Regions from separate parts of the Nocardioides sp. cx-173 genome, predicted to be linked through region 1. Evidence: predicted binding sites of a transcription regulator. Region 1 holds the regulator's gene; each other region holds the start of a gene.
The links. Region 1 encodes LexA, which represses DNA repair genes until DNA is damaged. Its sites were predicted from a motif close to TCGAACANNTGTTCGA; they were not measured.
Positions count from the first base shown of each region.

Region 1 (9,741 bases):
TGTCCGAGCAGCCTGCCGCCCTTCTCGCGACGGCGGTGAGCGCGCTCGGCGGCTCCGAGCGGCCCGGCCAGGTGGCGATGGCCGAGGCGGTCGCCACGGCGATGACCACCAAGCAGCACCTGCTCGTGCAGGCCGGCACCGGCACCGGCAAGTCGCTGGCCTACCTGGTGCCGAGCCTGCTCCACGACGAGCGGGTCGTCGTCGCCACCGCGACCCTGGCCCTGCAGCACCAGCTGGTCGAGCGCGACCTGCCGCGGCTGGTGGAGGCGGTCAAGGACGTGCCCGGCGTCGACACCTCCTACGCCGTGCTCAAGGGCCGCTCCAACTACGCCTGCCTGCACCGCATCCGCGAGGGGGTCCCCGACGACCAGGGGGCACTGGTCGAGCTCCCGGCCGGCTCCCAGGGCCAGAAGGTCCTCGAGCTGCGCGCCTGGGCCGAGGAGGAGGCCAAGGACGGCGGCAGCGGCGAGCGCGACTCCGCCCCGCGTCACACCGACCGCGAGTGGCGCCAGGTCAGCGTCAGCCACCGCGACTGCCTGGGCGCCGCGAAGTGCCCGTTCGGCCAGGAGTGCTTCGCCGAGCTGGCCCGCGAGAAGGCGCACCGCTCGCACCTGGTCATCACCAACCACTCGCTGCTCGCGATCGACGCGATCGAGGGGGTGCCGATGATCCCCGACTACGACGTGGTCGTGATCGACGAGGCCCACGAGCTCACCGCCCGGGTGACCCAGGCGGCCACCGACGAGCTGACGGCCGCCGACGTGGAGCGGGCCGCGCGGCGCTCGCAGCGCCACGTCGAGGGCCCCCAGGCCGACGACCTCGCCGACGCGGCCGGTGCCCTGCGCGACGCGACGGCCGAGGCGCGCCCCGGTCGGTTCGAGCGGGTGCCCGAGGAGCTGGCCGACGCGCTGGTGCTGGTGCGCGACGCGGCGCGCGCCTGCCTGTCGGCGTACCCCAAGAGCGACGGTGACGGCGACGCCGACGCCGGTCGCACCCAGGCGCGCGGGTCGGTGCAGGACGTCTTCGCCACCGCCGAGCGCATGGCCGCCGGCTCCGACGCCGACGTCCTCTGGCTCGCCGAGGGCACCGAGCGCATCCCGCCGCGGCTCTGCGTCGCGCCGCTGCAGGTGTGGGGGCAGATGCGCGACAAGCTGCTCACCGACAAGACCGTGGTGATGACGTCGGCCACGCTCATGCTCGGCGGCGACTTCTCCGCGCTGGCCTCGAGCGTCGGCCTCAAGCCCTCGGAGCGGATCCTGGACGGCGCCGCCGTCGGTGGCGGCAAGGGCGCGCTGCCGTGGGTCGGCATCGACGTCGGCTCGCCGTTCGACTACGGCCAGCAGGCGATCCTCTACGTCGCCCGGCACCTGCCCCCGCCGGGGCGCGACGGTCTGGTCAAGGCGCAGCTCGACGAGATCTGCGAGCTCGTCGACGCCGCCGACGGCCGCACCCTCGGGCTGTTCTCCAGCCGGCGGGCGGCCGAGGCCGCCGCCGAGCACGTCCGCGAGCGGCTGCCGCACCTGACCACGCTCGCCCAGGGCGATGCCCAGCTGCCCGAGCTCGCCAAGCAGTTCGTCGGCGACCCGCACACCTGCCTCTTCGGCACCCTCAGCCTCTGGCAGGGGCTGGACGTGCCCGGCGAGACCTGCCAGCTCGTGCTGATCGACCGGATCCCGTTCCCCCGGCCCGACGACCCGCTGATGAGCGCGCGCCAGAAGGCCGCCGACGCGGCCGGCGGCAACGGGTTCATGCAGGTCGCCGCCACGCACGCCGCGCTGCTGCTGGCCCAGGGCGCCGGCCGCCTGATCCGCACCACCGAGGACCGCGGCGTCGTCGCCGTCCTCGACCCGCGCTTGGCGACGGCCCGCTACGGCGGCTTCCTCAAGGCCAGCCTGCCGCCGATGTGGACCACCACCGACCCGGCGCTGGTCCGCAAGGCGCTCACCCGGCTGGCGAGCAGCACGACCTAGACCCGCGCGACGCCGTCCCAGCCCCCGCGATGGTGAACGCCGGGTCGTTACCCGGCGTTCACCGCCGGCTACTTGACGGCGCGGAAGGTGACGCGCTGCTGCAGCCGGTCGTCCTTGGCGACGCCCTGGCAGGAGAAGTACGTCCGCTTCCAGCAGGCGAAGCGGCCGCTGGCGTTGGCGAGCGTCACCTCGGCCCAGGAGACCTTGCCCCGGGCGAAGGCGACCGCCTTCCTGCCGTCGCCCTGCTTGTTCAGCTTGACGGTGGTGACCCGCTGGGTGCCGTTCTTGAGGTAGAGGGTGATGACCGCCTGGGAGCCGCGGTAGGTCGGGGCCATGTCGAGGGAGACCCGCAGCTTCCACTTCGGGCCCTTGAGGGCCCGACCCGGGGTGACCCGGTAGGTGGCGGAGCTGAGGTGGCTCAGCCGCACCTGGCGGGTGACCTGACGCTTCGCGAGCTGGACCTTGCCGGCGAGCGGGGCCTTGCGGTAGGCCGCGCCCTCCGAGTAGGTCTTGACCGGGCGGCGGTTGGCGGCGGAGAAGGCGGTGAAGATCTTCTCGGGCGTCGTCTTGCGGGCGCGCAGCACGCTGGAGACCGCCTGCCAGGAGTACTGGTCCTTGCGGGCGGCCCCGCTGCCGTCGGCGCGACGGAAGATGTCACGCACGATCGTGGGCAGGCCGCCCTGGCTGGCCGGGAAGCGCTCGCCGAGGTAGCGGAAGAAGATCCACACGCCGTAGTGGTAGCCGGTGGCAGGGTCGAACTGGTCCATCGACTTGCGCGGCTGGCGCAGAGGGCTCGCGGCGAGGTACTGGCGGTTGTCGTCGACGCCGTCGTAGAGCTCGTCCTCGACCCACGCGGCGGTGGCCTCGAGCAGCCAGCCGTCCTCGGCGAAGTCGTAGGCGTACTGGACGGCGTGGAAGTACTCGTGCGCCACGGTCACCTGGAGGTTCTCGAGCGGGGTGTTGGTCGGGAACTCCGAGGCCTGGTAGTCGTTGTCGACCACGCAGAAGGCGTAGCGGTCCCAGGGGGCCTTGAACGGCCGCTTCTCGTCGGTGGTGCAGTAGCCGTAGAGGCGGCGGTCGCCGATGTTGGCGATGTAGATGTCGGGCAGGCTGTTGCCGCCCTTGCCCGCGTCGGGCTTCGGGGCCTTGTAGCCGGCGGCGACGTAGCGCTTGTGCACCGCGGTGGCGGTGGCGAGCGTGGTCTGGGCGTACGTCGCGGTCGTGGCCTCGGGACCGCTCTGGACCCAGTGCACGCAGACCACGTCGGAGCACTGAGTGGACACCGGGTTGGTGCCGTAGCTGTCCTCGTCCTTGCCGCCCGTGGGACGCGCGAGCACGCGCTGCGCGGCCGCGCGGTCGCCCGCGTCGAGCTCGTCGAGACGCAGGGCGAGGTCGCGCAGCGCCAGCGTGGCGTCGCCGCGCCGCGAGCCGTCCAGGACCTGCTGGGCGCGGGTGAGCGCGCGCTCGGCGGCGCTCGGCTGGGCGGCAGCGGCCTTGCCGCGCCCGGTGGTGTCGGGCCGCGCCGTGGCGCTGGGCGCGGTCAGCAGCGTGGCGAGCAGCCCGACAAGGGCGACCAGGGCGAGGAGGGGCAGGGGTGCTCGGCGAGCGTGAAGGGGGGGCACCCTGGGGACCCTACATGCGGCGCAGGACCGCGGTGACCTTGCCGAGGATGGTCGCGTGGGTGCCGTCGATCGGCTCGAACGCCTCATTGTGCGGCAGCAGCCAGACCTGGCCGTCCTTGCGCTGGAAGGTCTTGACGGTGGCCTCCCCGTCGATCAGCGCGGCCACGATCTCGCCGTTCTGGGCCGTCTGCTCGCGCTTGATCACCACGTAGTCGCCGTGGCAGATCGCGGCGTCGATCATCGACTCCCCGGACACCTCGAGCAGGAACAGCTCGCCCTCGCCGACCAGCTGGCGCGGCAGCGGGAACACGTCGGTGAAGGTCTCCTCGGCCAGGATCGGGCCGCCGGCCGCGATCCGGCCCAGCAGCGGCACGTTGGTCGGCGCCGGGGCGACGTCACCGATCCCGGTCTCGTCGTAGGAGGACTCCTCGGCGCTGCTCATCGAGCGCCGGGCCGCCATCACCTCGGGCAGGAAGACCTCGAGCGCGCGCGGCCGGTTGGGGTCGCGCTTGAGGAAGCCCTTCTCCTCCAGCGTCTTGAGCTGGTGGGCGACGCTCGAGCTGCTGGTCAGGCCGACCGCCTGGCCGATCTCGCGCATGCTCGGCGGGTAGCCGCGCCGCTCGATGCTGTCCTTGATCGTCGCCAGCACCCGCAGCTGTCGCGGGGTGAGCCCCGTGGCGTCCGGGGGTCCGTCGGGCAGCTCGGAGACAGTCTTCTTGGCCATGGGTCGAGGGTCCCACCAAACCCGGCGTTGTTCAAACACCTGTTCGAACGGCGTGTCGCGCCCAGACGTTCGAACAAATGTTCGCCTGGGGTCTTGATTTCGTTCGAACAGGTGCTCTACTGTCGATCACATGTTCGATCGAACGTGTGATCGGACATGTGATCGGACATGTGATCGACACCGTCTCGCCAGTCACTGTCGGTGCTCGCCGTTAGACATGAGCTCCACGCAAGACCCGAGGCTGACCGCCACTTCCCCAGGAGGTCCTAATGAGCACGATGACCCTGTCTTCCGCCCCGTCTGTTGCCCCGTCTGTCACACCGTCTCCGGCACTGGCTCGTGCTCCGCGCAGCCTGCCCCGACGAGACAGCGAGTGCAGCACCCTGCGACTGACCCGACGCGGCCGGCTGGTGGTCCTCCTGCTCGCCCTGGCGGTCGTCCTGACCGTCGGGTTCGCACTGGCGTCCGGCTCGGTCGCCACCGAGCGCCCCGGCACCCCGGAGCCCACCCGAGTGGTGATGGTCGGTGCCGGCGAGACCCTGTGGGACATCGCCTCCGACCTCGCCGACGACGGCGACACCCGGACGATGATGGACGAGATCACGCGCCTCAACGCCCTCGACTCGAGCATGGTCTCGATCGGCCAGGAGCTGGTCGTTCCTGCCGGCTAGCACCACACAGACGTCGTCAGCCGCCTCGACCCCGGCTGACGAACCGGGGAAGACAGAGGGCGGGACCACCCGGTGGTCCCGCCCTCTGCGGCGTTCTATCGCGCGGCGCGCCGCCCGCCGGGACTCGCCGGCGGGCCGGACTCGACCGGAGTGCTCGGCGCCTGGGGCGGCGGGGGCTGGGTGATGCCCAGCGCCCGAAGCAGGCGGGCCGCGAGGATCAGCCCGAGGAAGAGGCAGGCCACGGCGCCCAGGGACGCCAGTCCCAGGAAGGTCCAGGCCTGCCCGTCGCCGCCGCGTGCCTGACCCCCGAAGTCGATGGCGGCGTAGACCAGGTAGCCCCAGGCCAGCACGCTGATCGTCACGGCGAGGGCGTAGCCGAGCAGCGCGGGGCGCAGTCCGCGCTTGGGCTTGCTGCCCCGGCGCGACCCGGCGCGCTTTCCCTGGCTCACGCGGGCCATTGTGACTGATGCCCGGCCGGCGTCCTACCCGCCCCGTCCTCTGCTCGTCCTGTGCTCGTCGTCTGCCCGACGTCTGTCTCGAGGCCGCAGTGGGCACCGGGCGGCATGGAGGTCCTTCCCGACATCGTCGGCCCCGACCCGGTGGTCGTCTTCTGCGGCCTGGCCGGCGCCGCCAGCACCAAGACCCGCGACCACTACTACGCCTCGCCCGGCAACAGCTTCTGGGAGTCGCTGCACCTCAGCGGCATGGCCCCGCGCCGGCTGCGCCCCGAGGAGGACCACACGGTCGTCGAGCTGGGCTTGGGCCTCACCGACCTGGTCGGCCACTGGGACCCGCGCTGGGTGGAGATCGAGGAGCTCGTGGACAAGGTCGAGCGCTGGGCGCCGGAGTGGCTGGCCTTCACCTCCAAGGGGGTCGCGCACGAGGCCGCCCGGGCGCTCGGCCGCGCCAGGCCAGGGCTCGGCGTGGCCGACTGGTACGTCGGGGAGGCCCAGGTCTTCGTGCTGCCGGGCACCAGTGGCGCCAACCAGCGAAGGGACTACGACGGACGGCCCACCCGGATCGCCTGGTGGCGAGACCTCGCGGCCCTCGCGGAGCTGCCGACACGCGCGTGAGCCCACCATGCTCGGGACTTTTCGGGGCGGGGCACCGCTCTGACCTGCAGGAACATCCCCGGGGCGAGTTGGCTCCCCCCAATTGCGCGGACCCACTTGCGTGCCCCGGCGCCCGGGGCGTACGCTTCCACAACATCTAGTAGTTACAACGATGTAGTTATCCACATCTAGTGCACAGGCCGAGGGGTCTCCGCACACAGCCAGACCGGGATGACTCACAGGCCGGCGCTTGTTATCCACAAGGAGCCACCTGTTTTCCACAGACCACAGCCGCGAGAGGAGGGCCCGATGCACTGCCCGTACTGCCGCAACACCGACACCCGGGTCCTGGACTCGCGGGTCTCCGACGACGGCTCCTCGATCCGCCGTCGGCGCACCTGCTCCGCCGAGGGCGGGGGCTGTGGCAAGCGCTTCACGACGGTGGAGCAGATGCAGCTCACCGTGCTCAAGCGCTCCGGCGCCACCGAGCCGTTCACCCGCGACAAGGCGATCTCCGGCGTCCGCAAGGCGTGCAAGGGTCGTCCCGTCACCGAGGACGCGCTGGCTCGCCTGGGTCAGGCCGTCGAGGACGCCCTGCGTCTGTCCGGTGCCGCCGAGATCCCGGCCCACGAGGTCGGGCTCGCCATCCTGCAGCCCCTGCGCGAGCTCGACGAGGTGGCCTACCTCCGCTTTGCGAGCGTCTACCGCGCCTTCGAGTCGGCCGACGACTTCGAGGACGAGATCGCGAGCCTGCGGGCCGAGCGAGCCGTCCCGGACTCCCCGGCCGAGCTCGCCCACTCAGCCCCCAGCGGCTGACCTAGATCCGCCCGGCAGGTCGTGGGGAAGCGGCCTGCCGGGCGCACCAATTCGAGCGCCCCAACTCGAGGAGTCGAGCCCGTCGAGGCTGTCGGCGCTCCCCGCAACAATCGAAGCAGCCCTCCACTCAGCAGCCCAGGAAGCACGAGGAGAACCATGACCGAGACCGTCAGCGGCACGAGCAGGGGTGCGGGCGACGCCGTCACCGGCAAGCGCCTCACCCTGGAGCGTGTCTTCAGCACCGAGGGCGTCCACCCCTACGACGAGCTCACCTGGGAGCGCCGCGACGTCGTCCAGACCAACTGGAAGACCGGCGCCACGGTCTTCGAGCAGCGCGGGGTGGAGTACCCCGACTTCTGGTCGGTCAACGCCAGCACCATCGTCACCACCAAGTACTTCCGCGGCGCGGTGGGCTCCGAGGCGCGTGAGTGGAGTCTCAAGCAGCTCGTCGACCGGATCGTGAAGACCTACACCAAGGCCGGCCTCGAGCACGGCTACTTCGCCACCGACGCCGACGCGGAGATCTTCGAGCACGAGCTGACCTGGCTGCTCGTGCACCAGTACTTCTCCTTCAACTCCCCGGTCTGGTTCAACGTCGGCACGGCGTCCCCGCAGCAGGTCTCGGCCTGCTTCATCCTCTCGGTCGACGACTCGATGGACTCGATCCTCAACTGGTACAAGGAGGAGGGCTTCATCTTCAAGGGCGGCTCCGGTGCCGGCCTGAACCTCTCGCGCATCCGCTCCTCCAAGGAGCTGCTCTCCTCCGGCGGCACGGCCTCCGGCCCGGTCTCCTTCATGCGCGGTGCCGACGCCTCCGCGGGGACCATCAAGTCCGGTGGCGCCACGCGCCGCGCGGCCAAGATGGTCGTCCTCGACGTCGACCACCCCGACATCGTGGAGTTCGTCGAGACCAAGGCGCGCGAGGAGGACAAGATCCGCGCCCTGCGCGACGCCGGGTTCGACATGGACCTGGGCGGCGCCGACATCACCTCCGTCCAGTACCAGAACGCCAACAACTCGGTGCGCGTCAGCGACGAGTTCATGCGCGCCGTCGAGGACGGCACCGACTTCGCGCTGCGCGGCCGCAAGAACGGCGAGGTCATCGAGATGATCGACGCCCGCGAGCTGTTCACCAAGATCTCCAAGGCCGCGTGGGAGTGCGCCGACCCCGGCCTTCAGTACGACGACACGATCAACGACTGGCACACCAACCCCGAGACCGGGCGCATCACCGCGTCCAACCCGTGCTCGGAGTACATGTCGCTCGACAACTCCTCGTGCAACCTGGCCTCGCTGAACCTGCTGAAGTTCCTCAAGGACGACGACACCTTCGACGCGCCGCTGTTCGCGAAGGCCGTCGAGTTCATCATCACCGCGATGGACATCTCGATCTGCTTCGCCGACTTCCCGACCGAGGCGATCGGCGACACCACCCGCGACTACCGCCAGCTCGGCATCGGCTACGCCAACCTCGGCGCGCTGCTCATGGCCATGGGCCTGGGCTACGACTCCGATGGTGGCCGCGCCATGGCCGCGACCATCACCTCGCTGATGACCGGCACCTCCTACAAGCGCTCCGCCGAGCTGGCCGCAATCGTCGGTCCCTACGCCGGCTACGCCCGCAACGCCGAGGCCCACAAGCGGGTCATGCGCAAGCACCAGGCCGCCAACGACACGATCCGCACCCTCGGCATCGCCGACAGCCAGGTCCACAAGGCGGCCACGCAGGCCTGGGCCCAGGTCCAGGAGCTGGGCGCGGTCAACGGCTTCCGCAACGCGCAGGCCTCCGTGCTCGCGCCCACCGGCACCATCGGCTTCATGATGGACTGCGACACCACCGGCATCGAGCCGGACTTCTCGCTGGTCAAGTTCAAGAAGCTGGTCGGCGGCGGCTCCATGCAGATCGTCAACCAGACGATCCCGCGGGCCCTGCGCAAGATGGGCTACGTCGGCGAGCAGGTCGAGGCGATCGTCGCCTACATCGCCGAGCACGGCCACGTCATCGACGCCCCCGGCCTCAAGCAGGAGCACTACGAGGTCTTCGACACCGCCATGGGCGCCCGCGCGCTCAAGCCGATGGGCCACGTGCGGATGATGGCGGCCTGCCAGCCGTTCCTCTCCGGTGCCATCTCCAAGACCGTCAACCTCCCCGAGACCGCCACGGTCGAGGAGATCGAGGACATCTACCTGCAGTCGTGGAAGCTCGGCCTCAAGGCCACGGCCGTCTACCGCGACAACTGCAAGGTGGGCCAGCCGCTCTCCGGCGGCAAGGGCGACAACAAGGGCCAGTCCGCCAACGCGAAGGCCGACCAGCCGGTCGCCGAGGCGGAGACCAAGGTCGTCGAGAAGATCGTCTACGCCCCAGTCCGCAAGCGCCTGCCCAAGTCGCGCCTGTCGCGCACCACGTCGTTCACCGTGGGCGGCGCCGAGGGCTACCTCACCTCCGGCGCCCACGACGACGGGCAACTGGGCGAGGTCTTCCTCAAGCTCGGCAAGCAGGGCTCCACGCTCGCCGGCGTCATGGACGCCTTCTCGATCGCGGTGTCCATCGGCCTCCAGTACGGCGTGCCGCTGGAGACCTACGTCGCGAAGTTCACCAACCTGCGCTTCGAGCCGGCCGGCCTCACCGACGACCCGGACATCCGCATGGCCCAGTCCCTCATGGACTACGTCTGGCGCCGCCTCGCCCTGGACTACCTGTCGTTCGAGGAGCGCTCGGCGATGGGCATCTACTCCGCCGAGGAGCGCCAGCGCCACCTCGAGACCGGCTCCTACGAGCCCGTCGAGGAGACCGGCTCCGCCTCGGAGCTGATCGAGGAGGGCGCCTCCGCGATCGAGACCATCGAGGCCGAGGTCGTCGAGACCAAGAACTCCATGGGCGCCGAG
Region 1 is NZ_CP088262.1:597,892-607,632, forward strand. It holds gene LQ940_RS02820 (ATP-dependent DNA helicase) at 1-1,970, shown strand, start outside; gene LQ940_RS02825 (MXAN_6640 family putative metalloprotease) at 2,039-3,592, opposite strand; gene lexA (transcriptional repressor LexA) at 3,603-4,316, opposite strand; gene LQ940_RS02835 (LysM peptidoglycan-binding domain-containing protein) at 4,727-4,987, shown strand; gene LQ940_RS02840 (hypothetical protein) at 5,083-5,436, opposite strand; gene LQ940_RS02845 (mismatch-specific DNA-glycosylase) at 5,551-6,060, shown strand; gene nrdR (transcriptional regulator NrdR) at 6,349-6,855, shown strand; gene LQ940_RS02855 (vitamin B12-dependent ribonucleotide reductase) at 7,012-9,741, shown strand, end outside.

Region 2 (9,741 bases), 310 kb from region 1:
GCCGCCGACGACGCCCGCTACGCCGACTACGTCGCGGCCGTGCGTGTCGACTACGCCCACCTCCCCGAGGACGTGTTCGTCGCGGGTCGGCGGGCGGTCCTGCACGACCTGCTCTCGAAGCCCCACCTCTTCCACACCGCCTACGCCCAGGAGCGCTGGGAGGGTCCCGCGCGAGCCAACGTCGAGGCGGAGCTAGCGCGGCTTGCGGCGACGCAGCCCGGCGGCGATCAGCCGGGCGACCAGCTCGCGTGAGCTGACCGGCTCCGCGCCGGCGGCGACCACCCGGTCGTACCACTGCGACGGCACGTCGTAGTGGTCGCGGTCGAAGCCGCGCTCGGGGATGCCCAGCCCCCGCGCGAACTCGTGCAGCTCGTCGTAGGAGGCGTCGCTGGCCAGGTGCGACCACAGCCGGCCGTGGCCCGCCGCGTTGGGCGGGTCGATCAGGACCGTCATGCCGAGCGGGACGCCGCGTCGTCGAGGATCAGCCGCCACGACCGCACGAAGTCGGCGTCGACGTAGGAGCGGGTGGTCGCGCCGGGGCGCACCTGGACGTCGACGTGCAGCTGGCGGACCCCCGCGCGCAGCAGCCACGGCACGTGCTCGGGCAGCAGGCCCCCGGCCGGCATCAGCAGCCGCGCCACGTCGGGGTCGGCCTCCGCGAGGGCGAGCAGGTCGTCGTACCCGTGGGCCAAGCCCTGCGGCGAGCCCCCGGAGCGTACGGCGCTCAGGCCCGGCAGGCCGGCCGTCAGGCGGCGCCAGGAGCGGGCCGGCTCGAGGACCTGGTCGATGGCACGGTGGAAGGTCCACGGGACCCCGGGCAGCGCGGTCGCGAGCGCGCGGCAGGTCTCGACGTCCACCTCGAGGTCAGTGTCCAGGAAGCCGAACTCGACCCCCTCGGCCCCGAGGGAGACGAGCTCCTCGGCCAGACCGACGAGGCGCACGAACTCGCCGCCGGTCGTCGTGAGGGTGTCGTTGAGGCGCAGCATCACTCGCACCGGCAGCTCGGTGGCCCGGATGACGGAGGCGGCGGTGGCCAGGTCCGGCGTACGGCCCTCACCCTCACCCTCGACGGCGAGCGAGAGCCGGTCCGCACCGCCGCGCTCGCAGCCCGGCACGTCGCGCGCGTGGAGCACGGCGACCTCGAGGAGCCCTCTGCTCATAGGGGCATGCTAGGCGCCCCTGGGCCGCATCCCGGGGAGGCGCAACAGGTCGTACGGCCGGGCTGCTTGGCCCGTCGGCACAATGGGGTCCGTGGACGACGCCCTGTACTTCGACGCCCGCGCCCGCGTGCTCGCCGATCTGCAGGCCCGCCGCGTGGCCACTCGCGAGGCCGTGTCCGCTCTGGAGGACGCGTGCGCCTCGCGCCGGTGGTGGGCCGAGCAGTGGCCCGAGGGCGAGGTGTACGTCGCCGGGTTGGTCGCCCAGGACGTGCAGGACGCGCTGTTCGAGCACTCGGGTCGGTGGCCGCTGTGCCTGAGCTGCCAGGACGGACCGGTCCACTCGCTCTACATCCAGCCCGACCTCGGCGGTCCCGACCCGGTGTGGGTGTGCGAGGAGACCGGCCGGGTCGTGGCCGCGCTCGGGCACCTCGGCGAGAGCTGAGCGGCCCGCGGCCGCGCACAAGCGCGCTCAGCCGCCGAGCTGCACCCACATCGTGAACCGGTCGGCGCGGTAGACCGAGCGCGAGACCATCACGATCTTCTCGCCGGACAGCGCCCGGCGCGACTGGCGCAGGACGACGCCGCCGGCGGGCAGCTCGAGCAGGGAGGACTCCTCGACGGTGGGCCGGTCGGCGGTGATGGAGTCCTCGGCCCAAGTGGGCCGCAGGCCGCGTTGGCCGAGGGCGTCGTACAGGCTGGTGGGCATGCCGCTCTGCAGGAAGCCGGGCAGCAGGATCTCGTTGAGGTAGGCGTCCTCGACGCAGACCGGCGAGCCGTCGCCGCGCCGCAGCCGGCGCCAGTGGATGACCGCGTCGCCCTCGGAGACGTTGATGGCCCGGGCGACCCCCGGGCCGGCCTGCTCGCGGCGGGCGAGGAGGGTCTGCGACTCCGCGAGGAGCCCGCGGCGCGTCATCTCCTCGGTGAAGCCGGAGATCCGGGTGACCGCCTGACGGGGCCGGGCCACGAACGTGCCGCGACCGGGGATCCGCTCCAGCAGGCCCTCGGCGACCAGCGCGTCCAGCGCCTGGCGCACCGTCATCCGCGCGACCCCGAAGCGGTGCACGAGCTCGCGCTCCGACGGCGCCGGGGAGCCGGGCGCGGAGCCGGTGACGAGGGCCCGTACGTACTCGCGCACCTGGACGTGCTTGAGCGTCCGTCCATCGACCAGGAGCGCTTCTTCCACCTGTTCAGACTAGGACGTGGCGAGCCCTCGCGTCCCCCGAATCCGGCACTAGGGCGCTGACCTGCGGCGGGACCCGCTACTCGGTGGCGATCGCCCTCAACACGTCCAGTCGGGCCGCTCGGCGGGCCGGGAAGACCGCCGCCAGCATCCCGATCACGACCGACAGCACCAGGAACACGGCGAGCTGGCCGTACGGCACGCTGATCACCTCCAGGCCCTCGTCGCGCAGCGCGTACATCAGCGCCACCCCGAAGCCGACCCCGAGCACCACGCCGAGCACCGCCCCGAGCACGGCGATCACCACCGACTCCAGCGTGATCATCCAGCGCAGCTGCGAGCGCGACACCCCGATCGCGCGCAGCAGCCCGACCTCGCGGGTGCGCTCGATCACCGACAGCGCCAGGGTGTTGACGATCCCCAGGACCGCGATGACCAGCGCGAGGCCGAGCAGCGCGAAGATGATCAGCACGAACTGGTCGATCGGCTCGCGCTGCTCCTCGGCGAAGGCCGCCTGGTCCTTGACGGTGACGATCGGCAGCTCCTCGACGATCGCGTCGAGGCCGGCCTGCAGGTCGTCGGCGCCCGGCTCGGCGAAGACGATGACCGCGTTGTCGGCGGGCTCGTAGCCGGCCTCCTCCATCGTGGTCAGGGTGGTCACGACCGGCAGGAAGACGATCGGGTTGTCCTCGTAGACGGCCACCACCGGCCAGCTCCGCTTCCCGGCCGGCGTCTCGACCTCGACCTCGTCGCCCACCTCGAGGCCCTCGTCCTCGGCGTGGGACTCCTGGACGATCACGGTCCCGTCGGTGAAGTCGGCCAGGTCCCCCTCGGTGACGGTGAGCTCGAGGCGGTCGGCGGTGGCCGGGTCGATGGCGGAGATGCCCTGCCCCCCGAAGTCCTGGAACTGGTAGCGCTGGCGCACCACCGCGTCGACCCCCTCCAGCTGCGCCATGCGGTCGGCGATGGCCGGGTTGAACTCGCCCCCGAAGACGTTGCTCACCACGTAGTCGCCGACGAAGCTCTCCTCCACCGACTTGTCGACCGACGCCTTGGCGGAGTCGCCCACGATCGCCATCGTGCAGGCCAGGGTCAGGCCGATCATCAGCGCCGACGCGGTCGCGGTCGTCCGGCGCGGGTTGCGCAGGGAGTTCTGCCCGGCCAGGTTGCCGATCGAGCCGAACAGCCGCGCATAGGCCGAGCGAGCCGCCGACAGCAGCGGCCGGGAGAGGACCGGGCTCATCGCGGCGACGGCCAGCAGGATCGCCAGCACCCCGGCGCCGACCATCTGACCGCCATACGGCAGGCCGGAGAAGAGGCCCAGGCCGAGCACCACCAGCCCCACCACGCCGAGGGCCGCCCCCCGGATGAAGCGGGTGGTCATCGAGCTCTCACTCAGGGCGATGTCGTCGCGCATGGCCTGGACCGGCGAGATCCGCGAGGTACGGCGGGCCGGGAGCCAGGCCGCCGCCATCGTCACCAGCACCCCGACGAGGTAGGACGCGACCACGGTGCGCCACCCGAAGATCATCGGCTGACCGGAGAGGTCGAGCCCGAACTGCGCGAAGAGCGAGCGCAGCCCCATGGCGAGCAGCACGCCCAGCCCGAGGCCGAGCGTGGACCCCAGCAACCCGAGCACGAACGCCTCGAGCTGGACCGAGCGCACGACCTGCCGCTTCGAGGCGCCGAGCGCCCGCAGCAGCGCCAGCTCGCGGCTGCGCTGCGCGACCAGGATCGAGAAGGTGTTGATGATCAGGAACGACCCGACCACCAGCGCGATCCCGGCGAAGATCAGCAGGAAGGTGGTGATGAACGAGATCGCCTCGAGCAGGTCGCTGGCCGACTCGTCGGCCGCCTCGTCGCCGGTGACCGCCTCGGTCTCCTCCGGCAGCACCTTCGCGACGGCGTCGCGCAGCTCCTGCTGGGAGACGCCGTCCTCTGCGGTGACCCAGACGTCGTTGTAGACGTCCTCGCCGTCGAGGAACAGCTCCTGCGCGGTCCGGGTGTCGAACATGGTCAAGGTGGCGCCGTTCAACGACCCGCCGTCGGGGAAGCCGGCCACGCCCACCAGGGTCGCGGTGAGCTTGCTCAGCCCCCGCGGCAGGAGCAGCGGCACGGTGTCGCCGACCTCGTAGCCGCCGTTCTCGGCCGTGGTCTCGTCCAGGACGATCTCGTCGCGGCCGCGCGGCTCGCGCCCCTCGACCAGGGTGAGCCCTTCACCACCGGCGGCCGGCGCGGTGGTGTAGTTGCCGCCGAGAGCCGGTGGGCCGAGGCCGCCGATGACCTTGCCGTCGTCGCCGACGACGTAGACGCCCAGCGCGGTGACGTTGCCGTCGGCCCGGTCCGCCCCGTCGACCTCTCCCAGCTCCTCGACCAGCGACCCGGGCAGGGTGAGCGCGGAGATCGAGCCGCTCGCCGTCGTACCGCCGACCGGTCGGACGACCACGTCGCCGACGGTGGAGGCGAACAGCGCGGTGAAGCTGCGGCTCAAGGTGTCGGAGAAGATCAGCGAGCCGGCGACGAACGCCACGCCGAGCACGATCGCGAACGTGCTCATGAGCAGCCGGACCTTGCGCCCGAGCAGGCTCTTGAGGGAGGCGCGCCACATGCCGCTCAGGCCCCCGGCTCGGCCATGCGGGCCATGATCTCGAGGACCTGCTCGCGGTCGGGGTCGCGCAGCTCGTCGACCACGCGGCCGTCGGCCAGGAACACCACGCGGTTGGTGTAGGCCGCCGCCACCGGGTCGTGGGTGACCATCACGACCGTCTGCCCGTGGTCGGCGGCGCTGCTGCGCAGCAGCTCGAGCACCTCGGCGCCGGAGCGCGAGTCCAAGTTGCCGGTCGGCTCGTCGGCGAAGACGATCCGCGGGCGGCTGACCAGGGCCCGGGCCACGGCGACCCGCTGCTGCTGGCCGCCGGAGAGCTCGTTGGGCTTGTGACCGAGCCGGTCGCCCAGACCCACGGTCGCGATGACCTCGTCGTACCAGGCCGAGTCGGGCTTGCGGCCGGCGATCGACAGCGGCAGCAGGATGTTCTCCTTCGCCGTGAGCGTCGGCACCAGGTTGAACGACTGGAACACGAAGCCGATCTCGTCGCGGCGCAGCCGGGTGAGCTCCTTGTCCGAGAGGTGCTCCAGGCTGCGGTCGCCGATGACGACGCTGCCGCTGGTCGCGGTGTCGAGCGCCGCGCACAGGTGCATCAGCGTCGACTTGCCCGAGCCGCTGGGCCCCATGACGGCGGTGAACTCGCCCGCGTGGATGTCCAGGCTGACGTCGTCGAGCGCGCGCACCATGGCCTGTCCGGAGCCGTAGGTCTTGGTGAGGTGCTGGACGCGGGCGGCGGGCGGCCGCGACGCCGTCGCGTCGGCACCGGCGAGGGGGGCGTCGGTCATGGCCTCACCCTCTCGCGCCGCACCGGCCGACCGCCAGGGCCTTTCGTCCGGGCGTGGGGGCAAACCACGCACAGCATCGAACGCGTGTTCGATGGATCGCGTATCGTGTCCCCATGGACTTCCAGACCTCCCTGTTCGCGGCGCCGCCGCACGGGCTCGCGTCCTTTGAAGGGCTCGAGCGCCGCACCCTGAGCCAAGGCGCCTGGGTGGACGTGCTCCGCTCGTGGGTGCCCGAGGCCGACGACATCTTCACGACCATGGTCGACGCCGTGCCGTGGCGCGCAGAGCGGCGCCAGATGTACGACCGCGTCGTCGACGTGCCCCGTCTCGTCCACACCTACATGATCGGCGAGGCCCTCCCCCACCCCATGCTCGAGGAGGCGCGCGACGCGCTCAGCGAGCACTACCTGCCGGAGCTCGGCGAGCCGTTCCGCACGGCCGGCTGCTGCTACTACCGCGACGGGCGCGACAGCGTCGCCTGGCACGGCGACACGATCGGGCGCGGCAGCAGCCAGGACACGATGGTCGCGATCGTCTCGGTCGGCGACCCGCGCAAGCTGCACCTACGCCCCCGCGGCGGCGGCGACTCCCTCGCCATCGAGATGGGCCACGGCGACCTGCTGGTCATGGGCGGCAGCTGCCAGCGCACGTGGGAGCACGCCGTCCCCAAGGTGGCGCACGCCGGGCCGCGCATGTCCGTGCAGTTCCGGCCGCTCAACGTGTTCTGACCTCGCGGGGGGAACACCCCAGGGCCCCGCCCGGTTGCAGACCACCATGACCACCACCACGACAGCAGCAGCGTCCGGCACCTTCCAGATCGGCGGCGACCTCCCGGTCGTGCGCCTCGGCTACGGCACCATGCAGCTCACCGGCGACGGGGTGTGGGGACCTCCGAAGGACCACGACGAGGCGGTGCGGGTGCTGCGGCGCTCGGTCGAGCTGGGCGTGACGTTCTTCGACACGGCCGACTCCTACGGCCCCGTCGTCGCCGAGCAGCTGCTCAGGGAGGCGCTGCACCCCTACGCCGACGACGTCGTCATCGCGACCAAGGCCGGCCTGACCCGCCAGGGGCCGGACGTGTGGACGCCGGTCGGCGTGCCGGCGTACCTGCGCCAGCAGGCCGAGCTCTCGCTGCGCAACCTCGGCGTCGAGTCGATCGACCTCTTCCAGCTGCACCGCATCGACCCCGTCGTACCGCTCGAGGACCAGGTCGGGGAGCTCAAGAAGCTGCAGGAGGAGGGGAAGATCCGCCACATCGGCCTGTCCGAGGTGAGCGTCGAGCAGACCAAGGCCGCGCAGCAGGTCGCCACGATCGCGACCGTGCAGAACCTCTACAACCTGGTCAAGCGCGATGCCGAGCCGCTGCTGGAGTACGCCGAGGAGCAGGGCATCGGCTTCATCCCGTGGTTCCCCCTGGCCACCGGCGAGCTCTCACGGGAGGACGGGCCGCTCGCCGCCGCGGCCCAGGAGCACGACGCCACGCCATCGCAGCTCGCGCTCGCCTGGCTGCTGCGCCGCTCGCCGGTGATGCTGCCGATCCCCGGCACCTCGAGCGTCGCCCACCTCGAGTCGAACGTCGCCGCCGCCGACATCGAGCTGACCGACGCGGAGTTCCAGAAGCTCACCCAGGTCGCCTGACGAACCGCTGACCCGTCAGAAACTTTCTGACGGGTCAGCGCATTTTTCGTGCAGTTGCTGACGGGTCGGCGCTCAGAACTCGACGGCGGGGGCGGCCTGCTGACCCTCGGGGGCGTCGTAGAACTCGCGCTTGTGCACGCCGGCGATCCCGGTGAGGAACATCCACGGGATGGTGAGGACGAGCCTGTTGAGGGTCGCGACGGCGTCGTTGTACTCCTGGCGCGCGGACGAGATCTGGTCCTCGGTCTCGGCGAGCTGGGTCTGCAGCTCGAGGAAGCTGGGGTTGGCCTTGAGATCGGGGTAGGCCTCGGCGACGGCGTTGACCCGCACCAGCGACTCCTGGAGTGCGGCGTCGGCGGCGGCCTTCGCCGCGACGTCGTTGCCGGCGGCCGCGGTCTGCACCGCGGCGCGGGCGCGCGTGACCTCCTCGAAGACGCCCTTCTCGTGCGCGGCGTACCCCTTGACGGTCTCCACCAGGTTGGGGATCAGGTCCGCGCGCCGGGTCAGTCGTACGTCGATCCCGCCCAGCGCCTCCTCGGCGCCGACGTCGGCCGTGCGCAGCCTGTTGAAGCCGACCACGACGAGGCCCACGAGCAGGACGACGAGCACCAGGACGACGAGGAGGATCAACACGGGGGTGCCTTCTTTCGTTGGGGGACGCCGAGGCGCCGCTGGGGGTGCTCACCACGAGCCGCCACCTCCACCGCGGCTCCCGCCGTCGGAGCCTAGGCCAGCGGCACGTCGGCCGTGGGCCTTTGGGTGCCATCCGGAGAATGGGACCCATGGGACGAGGGAGGGGAACGGCCATCGTCGCGCTCGCGGCGGTCGGGGTCGTGGCCGCGGTCGGCTACGGCGTGCTCACGCAAGGCGACGAGCTCGGTCTCGGCGCAGCCGACACCTGCTCGGTGACCGTCGACGGACACACCGTGGAGCTCGAGGTCGAGCAGGCCGAGAACGCCGCGCTCATCTCCGCCATCTCGGTGCGCCGGGGGCTGCCCGCGCGCGCCGCGTCGATCGCCCTGGCCACGGCGTACCAGGAGTCCGACCTCTACAACATCGACTACGGCGACCGGGACTCCGTCGGCCTGTTCCAGCAGCGCCCGTCCCAGGGCTGGGGCACCGTGGACGAGATCCTCGACCCGGTCTACGCGACCAACGCGTTCTACGACGAGCTCGTCGAGGTCGACGGCTACCAGGGGATGGAGATCACCGCGGCCGCGCAGGAGGTGCAGCGCTCCGGCTTCCCCACGGCGTACGCCGACCACGAGGCCGACGCCCGGGCGCTGGCCTCGGCATTGACGGGCAACTCGCGTCGCGCCTTCACCTGCGACATCGACGACGACAGCGACGCCACCGACCCCGCGCTGGTGGGCAGCGGGCTGACCGCGCGCGCCGACAACGTGCGCGAGGAGGTCCGGGGCGTCTTCGGGGAGGTCCCGCTGGGGGGCTTCGCCCCCGGCGGGGTGCGTGACGGCCACATGGAGGGATCCGCCCACTACGACGGGCGAGCGGTGGACATCTTCGTGCGCCCGATCAGCGCCCAGAACAAGAAGCGCGGCTGGGCGATCGCGCACTACCTGGTCGCCCAGGCCCAGCGGCTCGACGTGCAGACCGTGATCTTCGACGACCGGATCTGGCGGGCCGGTAACGACGAGGGCTGGCGCGACTACGACCCGCCGTCGCGCAGCGGCGACCGCAGGATCCTCGAGCACCGCGACCACGTGCACGTCGACGTCTTCGACTGACGCGACCGCTCGCGCGACGTAGCATGCGGCGATGAGCGCTTCGAGACTCGCCGCCGCACTGGTCGCCCTCCCGCTGATCGCGCTTCCAGCCGCGGCCGCGCCGTCGACAGCGGCCGCCGAAACCGACCCCTGTGCCTCGCCGACGATGGTCGGGACACCGGGAAGCGACGAGCTGACCGGCACGAGCGGCCCGGACGTCATCGACGGTCTCGGCGGGCACGACCTCATCGACGGCGCCGGGGGCGACGACGTGCTCTGCGGCGGCGGCGGGTCCGACTCGCTCATCGGCGGCGACGGCGACGACTCCCTCTACGGCGAGCTCGACGGCTACGTCAGCCTTGAGGAGGTGGGGTTCTGGGAGGGCGACACGCTCGAGGGCGGCCCCGGGGACGACCTGCTGGACGCCGGCCACGACCCGCGGCCGGACCCCGGGGGCGACATGGGGGACGAGGGCGAGGTGCTGAGCTTCGAGCGCGCCGCGGCAGGCGTCGATCTGGACCTCCTGGCCGGCACGGCGGAGGGCGAGGGGACCGACACGCTCGTCGGTGACTTCCACGAGGTCGTCGGCAGTGACCACGCCGACCGGATCGCCGGCGCCGCCCACGACGAGACCATCCTGGGCCGCGGC
Region 2 is NZ_CP088262.1:906,667-916,407, reverse strand. It holds gene LQ940_RS04345 (HD domain-containing protein) at 1-252, shown strand, start outside; gene LQ940_RS04340 (DUF4031 domain-containing protein) at 193-453, opposite strand; gene LQ940_RS04335 (copper homeostasis protein CutC) at 450-1,160, opposite strand; gene LQ940_RS04330 (hypothetical protein) at 1,243-1,602, shown strand; gene LQ940_RS04325 (GntR family transcriptional regulator) at 1,630-2,343, opposite strand; gene LQ940_RS04320 (ABC transporter permease) at 2,420-4,948, opposite strand; gene LQ940_RS04315 (ABC transporter ATP-binding protein) at 4,954-5,730, opposite strand; gene LQ940_RS04310 (alpha-ketoglutarate-dependent dioxygenase AlkB) at 5,844-6,458, shown strand; gene LQ940_RS04305 (aldo/keto reductase) at 6,505-7,368, shown strand; gene LQ940_RS04300 (LemA family protein) at 7,441-8,001, opposite strand; gene LQ940_RS04295 (hypothetical protein) at 8,151-9,113, shown strand; gene LQ940_RS04290 (calcium-binding protein) at 9,145-9,741, shown strand, end outside.
Region 2: the regulator LexA is predicted to act here: its motif matches at 5,807-5,822, upstream of LQ940_RS04310 (alpha-ketoglutarate-dependent dioxygenase AlkB).

Region 3 (9,741 bases), 1.5 Mb from region 1:
GGTCCTTGGTCCCCCCGGGTCGGGTCCTCCGCCGCTCCCGCTGACCCGTGCGGGGAGTCAGGGTCGAGAGCATGGACACCAACTCGCTCCCCGCAGGCGCCGTCGTCGTAGGAGTCGACGGCTCCGACCACTCCGACCGCGCGGTGGCCTGGGCTGCCCACGAGGCGCACCTGACCGGGCGACCGCTGGTGCTCGCCCACGGGACCGGCATCCTCCTCGATGTCGACCCCTACGCCGGCACGGTGATCCACGAGCTCCAGGTCGCCGGTCGGGAGCTCGTCGAGGCCACGCGGACCCGGCTGGTGACCCTGCACCCCGACCTGTCGGTGCACACCGCGCTGCGCACGGCGAACCCGCGCCAGGCGCTGCTGGACCTCGCCGAGCACGCCGCCCTCCTCGTCGTGGGCTCGCGCGGCCACGGCCCGGTGCGCAGCGTGCTGCTCGGATCGGTCAGCGTCGGCCTCGCCCGCGAGGCCGCCTGTCCCGTCGTGGTCGTCCGCCCCCACCACCCGGGCCTGGTCCGCCGGGGCGTGCTGGTCGGCGACGACGGGACCGCCGACTCCGCGCCGGTCCTGGAGCAGGCCTTCCGCTTCGCCTCGAGCCACCGCCTGCCGCTGACCGTCCTGCACAGCGTCTGGGACTCCATCGCCGGCAGCACCCGCCCGCACGCACTCCCGAAGTCGGACCCGGCCGGCGAGGACGCGCGGCTGCGGCTCGCGGAGTCGCTCGCCGGGTTCGCCGAGCGCTACTCCGACGTCCACGTCGAGCAGGTCATCTCCCGCGGCCAGCCTGCGGCGTCCCTGCTCGCCGAGGCCGAGCACCTGGACCTCGTCGTCGTGGGGCGGCACGACCGATCCCGGATCGGCAACCTGCTGCTGGGCTCGGTCGCCGCCAACGTCGTGGAGCACGCGGCGTGCCCCGTGGCCGTCGTTCCCGTGGCTCCGATCCTCGCTGGGACCAACGTCCCGCGGTACCGATGACCATCGCCTCTCGCGGCCGGATCGCCGTGCGAGCAGGCTGAAGACAACAACAACAGACCACTCAAGGAAAGCAAGAAGGAGCAGTGCCATGACCACCATCCACCGCCCGGCTCACGACCACCAGGTCCTGGCCGAGATCGACGTCGTCCAGACCCCCTTCGCCCGCAAGGCGCTGGCGGCCCTGCGCATCGGCTTCGGCTTCACGTTCCTCTGGGCCTTCTTCGACAAGCTGCTCGCCCTCGGCTTCCACACCGGCTACGACCAGGCCGGTCAGCTCGACCGCTTCGGTGACGCGGCGTTCATCAACGGCGGCAGCCCCACCGAGGGCTTCCTGACCTTCGGCGCCGACGGCCCCTTCAAGGGCTTCTACAACTCCATCGCCGGCACCTGGTTCGCCGACTGGGGCTTCATGCTCGGCCTCCTCGGCATCGGCCTCGCCCTCACCCTCGGCATCGGGATGCGCGCCGCCGGTGCGGCCGGCGCGGTGCTCTACGTGATGATGTGGACTGTCGCCCTTCCTCCGGAGACCAACCCCCTCATCGACGAGCACATCCTCGGAGCCATCACCCTGGTCGCCCTCACCGCCCTCGGCGCCGGCACCACCTGGGGACTCGGCAAGGTCTGGAACAAGACCGACTTCGTCCAGAAGCACCCCGTCCTCCGCTGATCCCCCTCCCCCGGCCCGCCACCTCCTCGAGGTGGCGGGCTCTTCTGCATCCCGACCCTCACCGCCCTTTCGGTGGTCGAGGTGCGAGGAGCGCCAGCGACGAGCCTCGAGACCCAGTGAGCCAACAAGCAGCCCCGGGGTAGGACGTTCAGGTCACCACAGGGTCTCGAGGCTCAGGCGCCAGGGCGCCTTCACACCTCGACCACCGAAGGGGCCCGCGCCGTCTCGGTGGTCGAGGTGCGAGGAGCGTCAGCGACGAGCCTCGAGACCCCGTAAGCCAACAAGCAGCACCGGGGTACGCCGGTCGGGTCACCGGGTCACCGGGTCACCGGGTCACCGGGTCACCGGGTCACCGGCGCCAGGGCGCCTTCGCACCTCGACCACCGAAGGGGGCGCCAGGGCGTCTCCGCACCTCGACCACCGAGGGCTTTCGGTGGTCGAGGTGCGAGGAGCGCCAGCGACGAGCCTCGAGACCCCGTAAGCCAACAAGCAGCCCCGGGGTACGACGTTCGGGTCACCGGGTCTCGAGGCTCAGGCGTTGCACGCCTTCGCACCTCGACCACCGAAGGGGCACGCGGGCGCCTTCGCACCTCGACCACCGAGGGCCTCCTTCGGTGGTCGAGGTGCGAGCGAAGCGAGCCTCGAGACCACCCCGCGAAGATGGTCGAAAAAGTGCTCAGATCCCTTGTGGATAAAGGGGATTCTCGACCCACCCACTGTCGGTGGCACCTGCTTGAGTAGCCCTATGAGCAGCCCCGCCGCCCCCACCGCGAGCCACCCCGTGGCCGCCGGAGTGGCACGGCTGCGTGAGCAGGTCGCCGACCTCAACCAGACCCCGGTGTGGGCGATGACCCCCACCGAGACCGCCCAGGCGCTGGCCGACGCGACCCGGCTGCGCGCCCAGGCCGATGAGCTGACGCTGCGCCTGGCCGCACATGCCGACGCCACCCAGGTCGGCCTCGACACCGGCGCCACCACGACCGCGGTCCACTGGGCCAACACCACCCGCCAGACCCAACGCGACACCGCCGCAGCGATGAAGCTCGCCAAAGCCCTCGAGCACCATCACACCGTCGCCGAGGCGCTCGCGGGAGGCGTGATCCTCACCGACCAGGCCCAGGTCATCGTCGAAGCAGTCGACGCCCTACCCGAGGACCTGCAGCCCGAGGTTCGCTCCGAGGCCCGCGCTCACCTGCTGGCTCAGGCCGCGCACCACGACGCCAAAGCCTTGCGGATCCTGGGCAGACGGATCCTCGACGTCCTCGCCCCCGAGATCGGCGAGGCCCAGGAAGCCAAGGCCCTCGAAGCCGAAGAACGGCGTGCCGAGCAGAAGGCCCGGCTCACGATGCACGACGACGGCCACGGCACCACCTACGGCCGGTTCCAGATCCCCACCCATGTCGCGGACCGGTTCCGCAAGCAGCTCGGCGCGCTCGCGAACCCCCAGGCCGGCGGCGAAGGCAGTACCCCGCACGGGTTGGGGTTGGCGTTCATCGCCTACCTCGAGCGCTACCCCACCGACCGGCTCCCCACCTCCGGCGGCCTCGACGCCACCGTCGTGGTGACCATGACCCTCGAGACCTTGATGGGTGGGTTGAAGGCAGCCCAGCTCGACACCGGCACCCGGATCAGCCCCGCCCTGGCCCGCACGCTGGCCTGCCAGGCCGGGGTCATCCCGGTGGTCCTGGGTGGCAGGTCCCAGGTCCTCGACCTGGGACGCAAGGCCCGCTTCCACACCAAGGCCCAGCGGATCGCGCTCGCGGTCCAGCACGGCGGCTGCTACACCGAGGGCTGCGAACGCCCCTCCGCCTGGTGCGAGGCCCACCTGACCCCCTGGTCCGAAGGCGGCCACACCACCGTCCAGGACGCCGCCCTGCTCTGCCGACGCCACCACACCCTGGCCCACCACCCCCACTACGACATGACCCGCCTCCCCGGCGGGAAAGTCGCCTTCACCAAGCGCGAGTGAGGCGCTTCGAGACGGTCGCTACCTCACAGATCGTGTGGATCGAGGGCACTATCGAAGCGCGGCGCGGCCTCGCCATAGCCAGCAACGGCCTTCACCACGTGCTCGTGGTTCACCGTGAAGGGCAATGGTGTCACCGTCAGCGGCCCATACGGCGAAGGCACCATGTGGGTCGGGGGTGCCGGCAAGGGCGCGGCCCCCGCAGGGGCAGTGCTGCGTGGTTGCTCCAGGAGCGTGCGTGCCGCGCCGAGCAAGCTCGCACGAACCACCCCGCCGTGCCCAGCCCTCAGGAGGTCGAGAAGGGCGGCGGCCAGTCGGTAGCCGGTCGCGTGGTCCAAGGCTTGCACCGGTAGGGCGCCGGGGCGACCGGCGCCGTCCGCGTAGAGGTCGGCGATGCCCGTGGCGGCCTGCACGATCGAGTCAAAACCGGCACGCGTGCCCCATGGGCCATGCTCCCCCCACGCGGAGAGCGAACCGATGACGAGATCTGGGCGGTCGTGCTGCAACGTCGCTGGATCCAGGCCGAATCGGGCCAGCGCCCCCGGTCGATACCCAAGCACCACGACGTCGGCTTGCGGGAGGAGCTCGGATCGGACGACGTCCAGGTCCGTGGTGAGGTCGACCTCGATCGAGCGCTTGCCCATCCCGTTGGAGAGAAACTGCTCCAGCAGCTCGGGGCGTGCAGGGGGGTCGATGCGCAGTACGTCGGCGCCCAGGCAGGCGAGCGCTTGGGTGCAGCTCGGGCCGGCGATGACCCTGGTCAGGTCGAGGACCCGGATCCCGGTGAGTGGCTCGCTGCCCGTTGCCACGAGCGGGCGCGGCGCGCCCACGTCGACCTCGGTCCAGGCATCAGCAGCGGTGGCCCGGCCATGCTCGTGCGCGCGCCATTGCTGTTCGCTGAGCACCACGACGGCAAGACCGCCGGCTGCCGTGATCGCTGCGGCAACGTCGTCCGCCGGCATAGTACGAACGACCTCCTCGAGCTGGGCGCGGTCAAGGACTCCGAGCGCACTGGTGACCGCGTCGCTGTGGTGGGGGTAGTTCCCGTGCAGCCTCACCCATCCGTCGTCGGCCTGCACAAAACCGGAGAAGGGTGCCCATCCTGCGGGAGTCCGCCCCGCGACGCGCAGGTGGTCGACCGCGGCGAACGAACCGGCGATGAGCTCAGGGCTCGTGCTCACGTCGACCGGACGACCTCGTGCGGCTGAGAGCTCGGCGACAGCACGCGCGACGTCTTCCACCGCGTCCGCGGCGAGGTTCTCGACGTCCAACGGACCGTCCCACCAGCATCTGGGAGTTAGCTTCACGACCGGACCCTCTCATTGAGGGCATCCGGCGCATGAGACACCCGGTCTCAGGAGCCGGAGTCAGCCGAACGCGAGGCCAGCACCTGCTCGCGCAGGATGTCGGCGTGGCCGCAGTGCTGGGCGATCTCGCGCAGCATGTGGAGGTAGACCCAGCGCAGCGGCAGCGGGCCGCGGCGGTTGCCGGTGACGACGCCGTCGACGTCCAGGGGCGCCGCGGCCGCCCGCGAGTCTGCGCAGGCCTGGGTGTACGCCGCGCGGACCGACTCGACGGTGTCCTGCGGCTCAAGCGCGAAGGACTCCTCGACGGTCGTGGGAATGCCTATCTCGGCCCGAGAGCGTCCACTCACGGCCTCGTCGAACCACACCCGCTCTACGAAGGTGGCGTGCTTGACCAGCCCGAGCAGGGTCGTCAGCGACGGCACCAGCGACCGGCGCGCCTCCTCCTCGGTGAGCCCGTCGAGGCTGTCGTACATGCCCTGGCGGTGCTGGTCGAGGAACTCCTCGAGCTGGTCCTTCAGTGGCGCCGACGAGGTCATGCGGGCGAACGTACCAACGCCCCCGCGTGACCCGGCAGGGTCAGCCGCCCGTCGGCGAGGTCGGCGCCGGACTCGGTCATGAAGAGGACCTCGCCGTCGCGCACGTCCAGGACGCGCGGCTCCTCGGAGAGGTTGACGGCGACGGTGACGGCTCCGCGCTCCATGACGAACGTGCGGGCGTCCTCGTCGGCGCGGCAGGCCGTCCGCATGAACGACGGGTCGGTCAGCTCAGGAAGGGCCCGACGGAGCGAGGCCAGGCGGCGGTAGACGTCGAGGATCCGTGCGTGCCGGCCGTGCTCGAGCTGCGACCAGTCGAGCTTGGAGCGGCGGAAGGTCTCCGGGTCCTGGGGGTCGGGTACGACGGCCGGGTCCCAGCCCATCCGCTCGAACTCCGCGATCCGCCCCTCCGCCGTGGCCTTGCCCAGCTCGGGCTCGGGGTGGGAGGTGAAGAACTGGAACGGCTCGGGCGCCGCCCACTCCTCGCCCTGGAACAGCATCGGCGTGAACGGCCCGGCCAGCGTGAGGAGGGCGGCACAGGCGAGCTGGTCGTCGTCGAGGTGCTCGGTGATGCGGTCGCCAACGGCGCGGTTGCCGATCTGGTCGTGGTTCTGGCTGCAGACGACGAGCCGCCACGTGGGCATGGCCGCGGTGTCGATCGGCACGCCGTGCTCGCGCCCGCGGAAGGACGAGTAGGTGCCGTCGTGGAAGAAGCCGCGCTCGAAGACCTTCGCCAGGGCACCGACCGGCTCGAAGTCGGCGTAGTAGCCGTCGGTCTCGCGGGTCAGCGCCACGTGGACGGCGTGGTGGAAGTCGTCGCTCCACTGCGCGTCGAGCCCGTAGCCGCCCGCCTCGCGGGGGGTGATCAGCTTCGGGTCGTTGAGGTCCGACTCGGCGATGAGGGTCAGCGGGCGCCGCTGGTGGGCGGAGTACGCCGCCACCTCGATCGCCATCTCCTCCAGCAGGTGCGTCGGCGAGCTGTCGGACAGCGCGTGCACGGCGTCCAGGCGCAGCCCGTCGACGTGGTAGTCGCACAGCCACAGCCGCACGTTGTCCAGGATCAGCCGCCGGACCTCTTCGCAGCCCTCCTCGTCGAGGTTGACGAGGTCGCCCCAGGTGTTGGCACCGGACTTGAGGTACGGCCCGTAGAGGGGCAGGTAGTTGCCCGACGGCCCGAGGTGGTTGTAGACGACGTCCTGGATGACGCCGAGCCCGGCGGCGTGGCAGCCGTCCACGAAGCGCTGGTAGGCCTCCGGGCCGCCGTACTCCTCGGTGACCGCCGACCACAGCACCCCGTCGTAGCCCCAGTTGTGGGTGCCGTTGACCGCGTTGACCGGCATCACCTCGACGAAGTCGACGCCGATGCTGCGCAGGTGGTCGAGCCGGGTCAGGGCCGCGTCGAAGGTGCCTTCGGGAGTGAAGGTGCCGATGTGCAGCTCGTAGATCACCGCGCCGGCGAGCTGGCGTCCGGTCCAGGCGCCGTCGCCCCAGGCGTACGACGACGGGTCGTAGGTCCGCGACCGCTCGTGGACCCCGGCCGGCTGGCGCAGCGAGCGCGGGTCGGGCCGGACCGACTCGTCGTCGTCGAGCAGGTAGCCGTAGTCCACCTCGCCGTCGGGCACCGGCCCGGCCGGCGTCCACCAGCCGTCGTCGCCCCGGGCCATGTCGACCACCCGGTCGGCCACGGACAGCCGCACCCGCGAGGGGCGCGGCGCCCACACGTCGAAGCGTCCTCGAGCCATCAGTCCTCCTTGACCAGCAGTGCGACCGGCAGCGTGTCGAGCACGTCGGCGACGTCGCCCGAGACGATCCGGTCCGAGATGACGTCGCGCCACCGGCCCTGCGACAACGCCAGCGTCGTGTCGCCCCAGCCGCCGCGTGCGGCCAGACCGACGGGCAGCCGCGTGGCGACGGCCACCGCTCCCCCGCGGTCGAACGCGACCACGTGGTCGGTGGCCTCGCCCGAGGCCGCCACGGGCGTGTACGACGTGAACAGCTCGGGGCGCTCGCGGCGCAACCTCAGCGCCCTCGTCGTCACGAGCAGCTTGTCGACCCCCAGGTCGTCGAGCGCGACGGACGCAGCGGGCGCCCACTCGTCAAGACCGGCCAGCAGCTCCTCGCGGGCGTCGAGGTCGACGAACCTGCGGTTGTCGGGGTCGACCAGGCTCTGCTCCCACAGCTCGCTGCCCTGGTAGACGTCGGGCACGCCCGGCATGGCGATCGCCAGCAGCTTGGCCGAGAGCGAGTTGACCCAGCCCGGCCCGACGACGCGCTCCAGCAGCCCGTCCAGGACCCGACGCACCTCCGCGTCGTCGAACGCCGCGTCGACCAGCCCGTGCACGGCCGCCTCGTAGTCGGCGTCCGGGGCGGTCCAGGTGGTGCGGTCGCCCGCCTCACGCATCGCCTTCTCGGCGTAGCCGTGCAGCCGCTCGCGCGACGCCGGCCACGAGCCGAGCACGGCCTGCCACAGCAGCGAGGCGAACCCGGGGTCGGGCGCCGGTGCGAGCTCGAGCAGTCGCGTCAGCGCCGCGTCCCACTCCGAGGGGATCTCCGAGAGCACCGTGATCCGGGCCCGGACGTCCTCGCCGCGCTTGGTGTCGTGCGTGGACAGCGCGGTCATCGCGGTCGGCCAGGACTCCTGCCGCTCGGCCGCCCGGGCGTGCCACTCCTCCAGGCTCAGCGAGAACTCGCTGGGCTCGCCGCCGACCTCGTTGAGCGACGTCAGCCGCGAGTAGCGGTAGAACGCCGTGTCCTCGACCCCCTTGGCCATCACCATGCCGCTGGTCTGCTGGAAGCGCAGCGCCGCGTCGGCCTCTGCGTCGCCCAACACCGGCTCCAGCACCTCGAGTACGCCGGTCAGGTCCGGCCGCGAGCGGCGCGCGGCCTCGAACGCGTCGTCGAGGGCCGATCGCTCCTCGGGCAGGTAGGACCGGTAGACCGGGAAGCAGGCGAGCAGCTCGGCGACCGCGTCCTCGAGGTCGGTGACGTCCTGCGCCTCCCGGATCTCGGCGGGCAGCTCGCGCACGATCCGGCGTACCTCGGAGTGCAGGATGCCGTCGGCGATCATCCGCTTGGTGCCGCGGATCATCGCGTGCCAGTCGACCTCGGCACCGCGTAGGCGCGTCTCCAGTGCGTCGAGCGGCGCCTGGCCGGCGGGGTCGGTGAGCAGCCGGTCGACCAGTCCCAGGGCGTCGTAGCCGGTGGTGCCGGCCGTGGCCCAGAAGCGCGGCAGGTCCTCGCCCCGGGCGGTTCCTGAGGAGCCGAGGGACGAGGCGTCTCGAAGGGCGAGGATCTTCTCGACCAGCACGTAGGCCCCGCCGGTGAGCGTCGCGAGGTCCTCGAGGTAGCCGCCGGGGTCGCGCAGCCCGTCGGGGTGGTCGACGCGCAGGCCGTCGACGAGCCCTTCGTCGAACCACCGCCGGATCTCGACGTGGCTGGCGTCGAAGACCTCCCGGTCCTCGACGCGGATCGCGGCCAGCGTGTTGACCGCGAAGAAGCGGCGGTAGTTGAGCTCGGAGTCGGCCGCGCGCCACGACACGAGCTCGTAGTGCTGCTCGTCGTGGGTGCTGGTGCCGGGAGCCAGCGGGAAGCGGTGCTCGTGGTAGCGCACCTCCCCGTCCTCGACCCGGATCGAGCCCTCGTCGCCGTCGCCGACGACGGGGATCCGCAGCCGCCCGCCGCCGAAGTCCCAGTCGACGTCGAAGTAGTCGGCGTAGGCCGACGAGCGCCCGTGCTTCAGCAGGTCCCACCACCAGGCGTTCACGGCCGGGGTGGCGACGCCCATGTGGTTGGGCACGATGTCGACGAGGACGCCGAGCCCCAGCCGGCGCGCCTCCGCGGACAGCGCGGCGAGCCCTTCAGGACCGCCGCGCGCGGGGTCGACCGTCGCGTGGGACACGACGTCGTAGCCGTGCGTGCTGCCCGGCTCGGCGACCAGGATCGGCGACAGGTAGACCCAGTCGGCGCCGAGCGCGTGCAGGTACGGCAGGCGCCGCGCGGCCTCGAACAGGTCGAAGTCGGCGGTGATCTGCAGCCGGTAGGTGCTCTGCGGGGTACGGCTCACCACGGCTCAGCCCCGCTCGGCCTGCGCCGCCAGCGACGCGGCAACGGAGTGGTCGGGCTCGTCCTCAGGCTCGAGGTGCTCGCGCAGCACGATCAGGCTGCGATGCTCCATGGACAGCGTCGCGCCCGCGGGGCACGGCTCGGAGTCGTCGACGCCGCCGGCGGTGTCGATCACCACGTCCCAGGCGGCGGCGTACTCCTCCGGCGGCAGCGTCACCTGGGCGGG
Region 3 is NZ_CP088262.1:2,123,736-2,133,476, reverse strand. It holds gene cydD (thiol reductant ABC exporter subunit CydD) at 1-44, shown strand, start outside; gene LQ940_RS10330 (universal stress protein) at 72-980, shown strand; gene LQ940_RS10325 (hypothetical protein) at 1,069-1,647, shown strand; gene LQ940_RS10320 (DUF222 domain-containing protein) at 2,393-3,616, shown strand; gene LQ940_RS10315 (CoA transferase) at 3,640-4,884, opposite strand; gene LQ940_RS10310 (DinB family protein) at 4,968-5,456, opposite strand; gene treZ (malto-oligosyltrehalose trehalohydrolase) at 5,453-7,195, opposite strand; gene treY (malto-oligosyltrehalose synthase) at 7,195-9,516, opposite strand; gene glgX (glycogen debranching protein GlgX) at 9,523-9,741, opposite strand, start outside.
Region 3: the regulator LexA is predicted to act here: its motif matches at 2,312-2,327, upstream of LQ940_RS10320 (DUF222 domain-containing protein).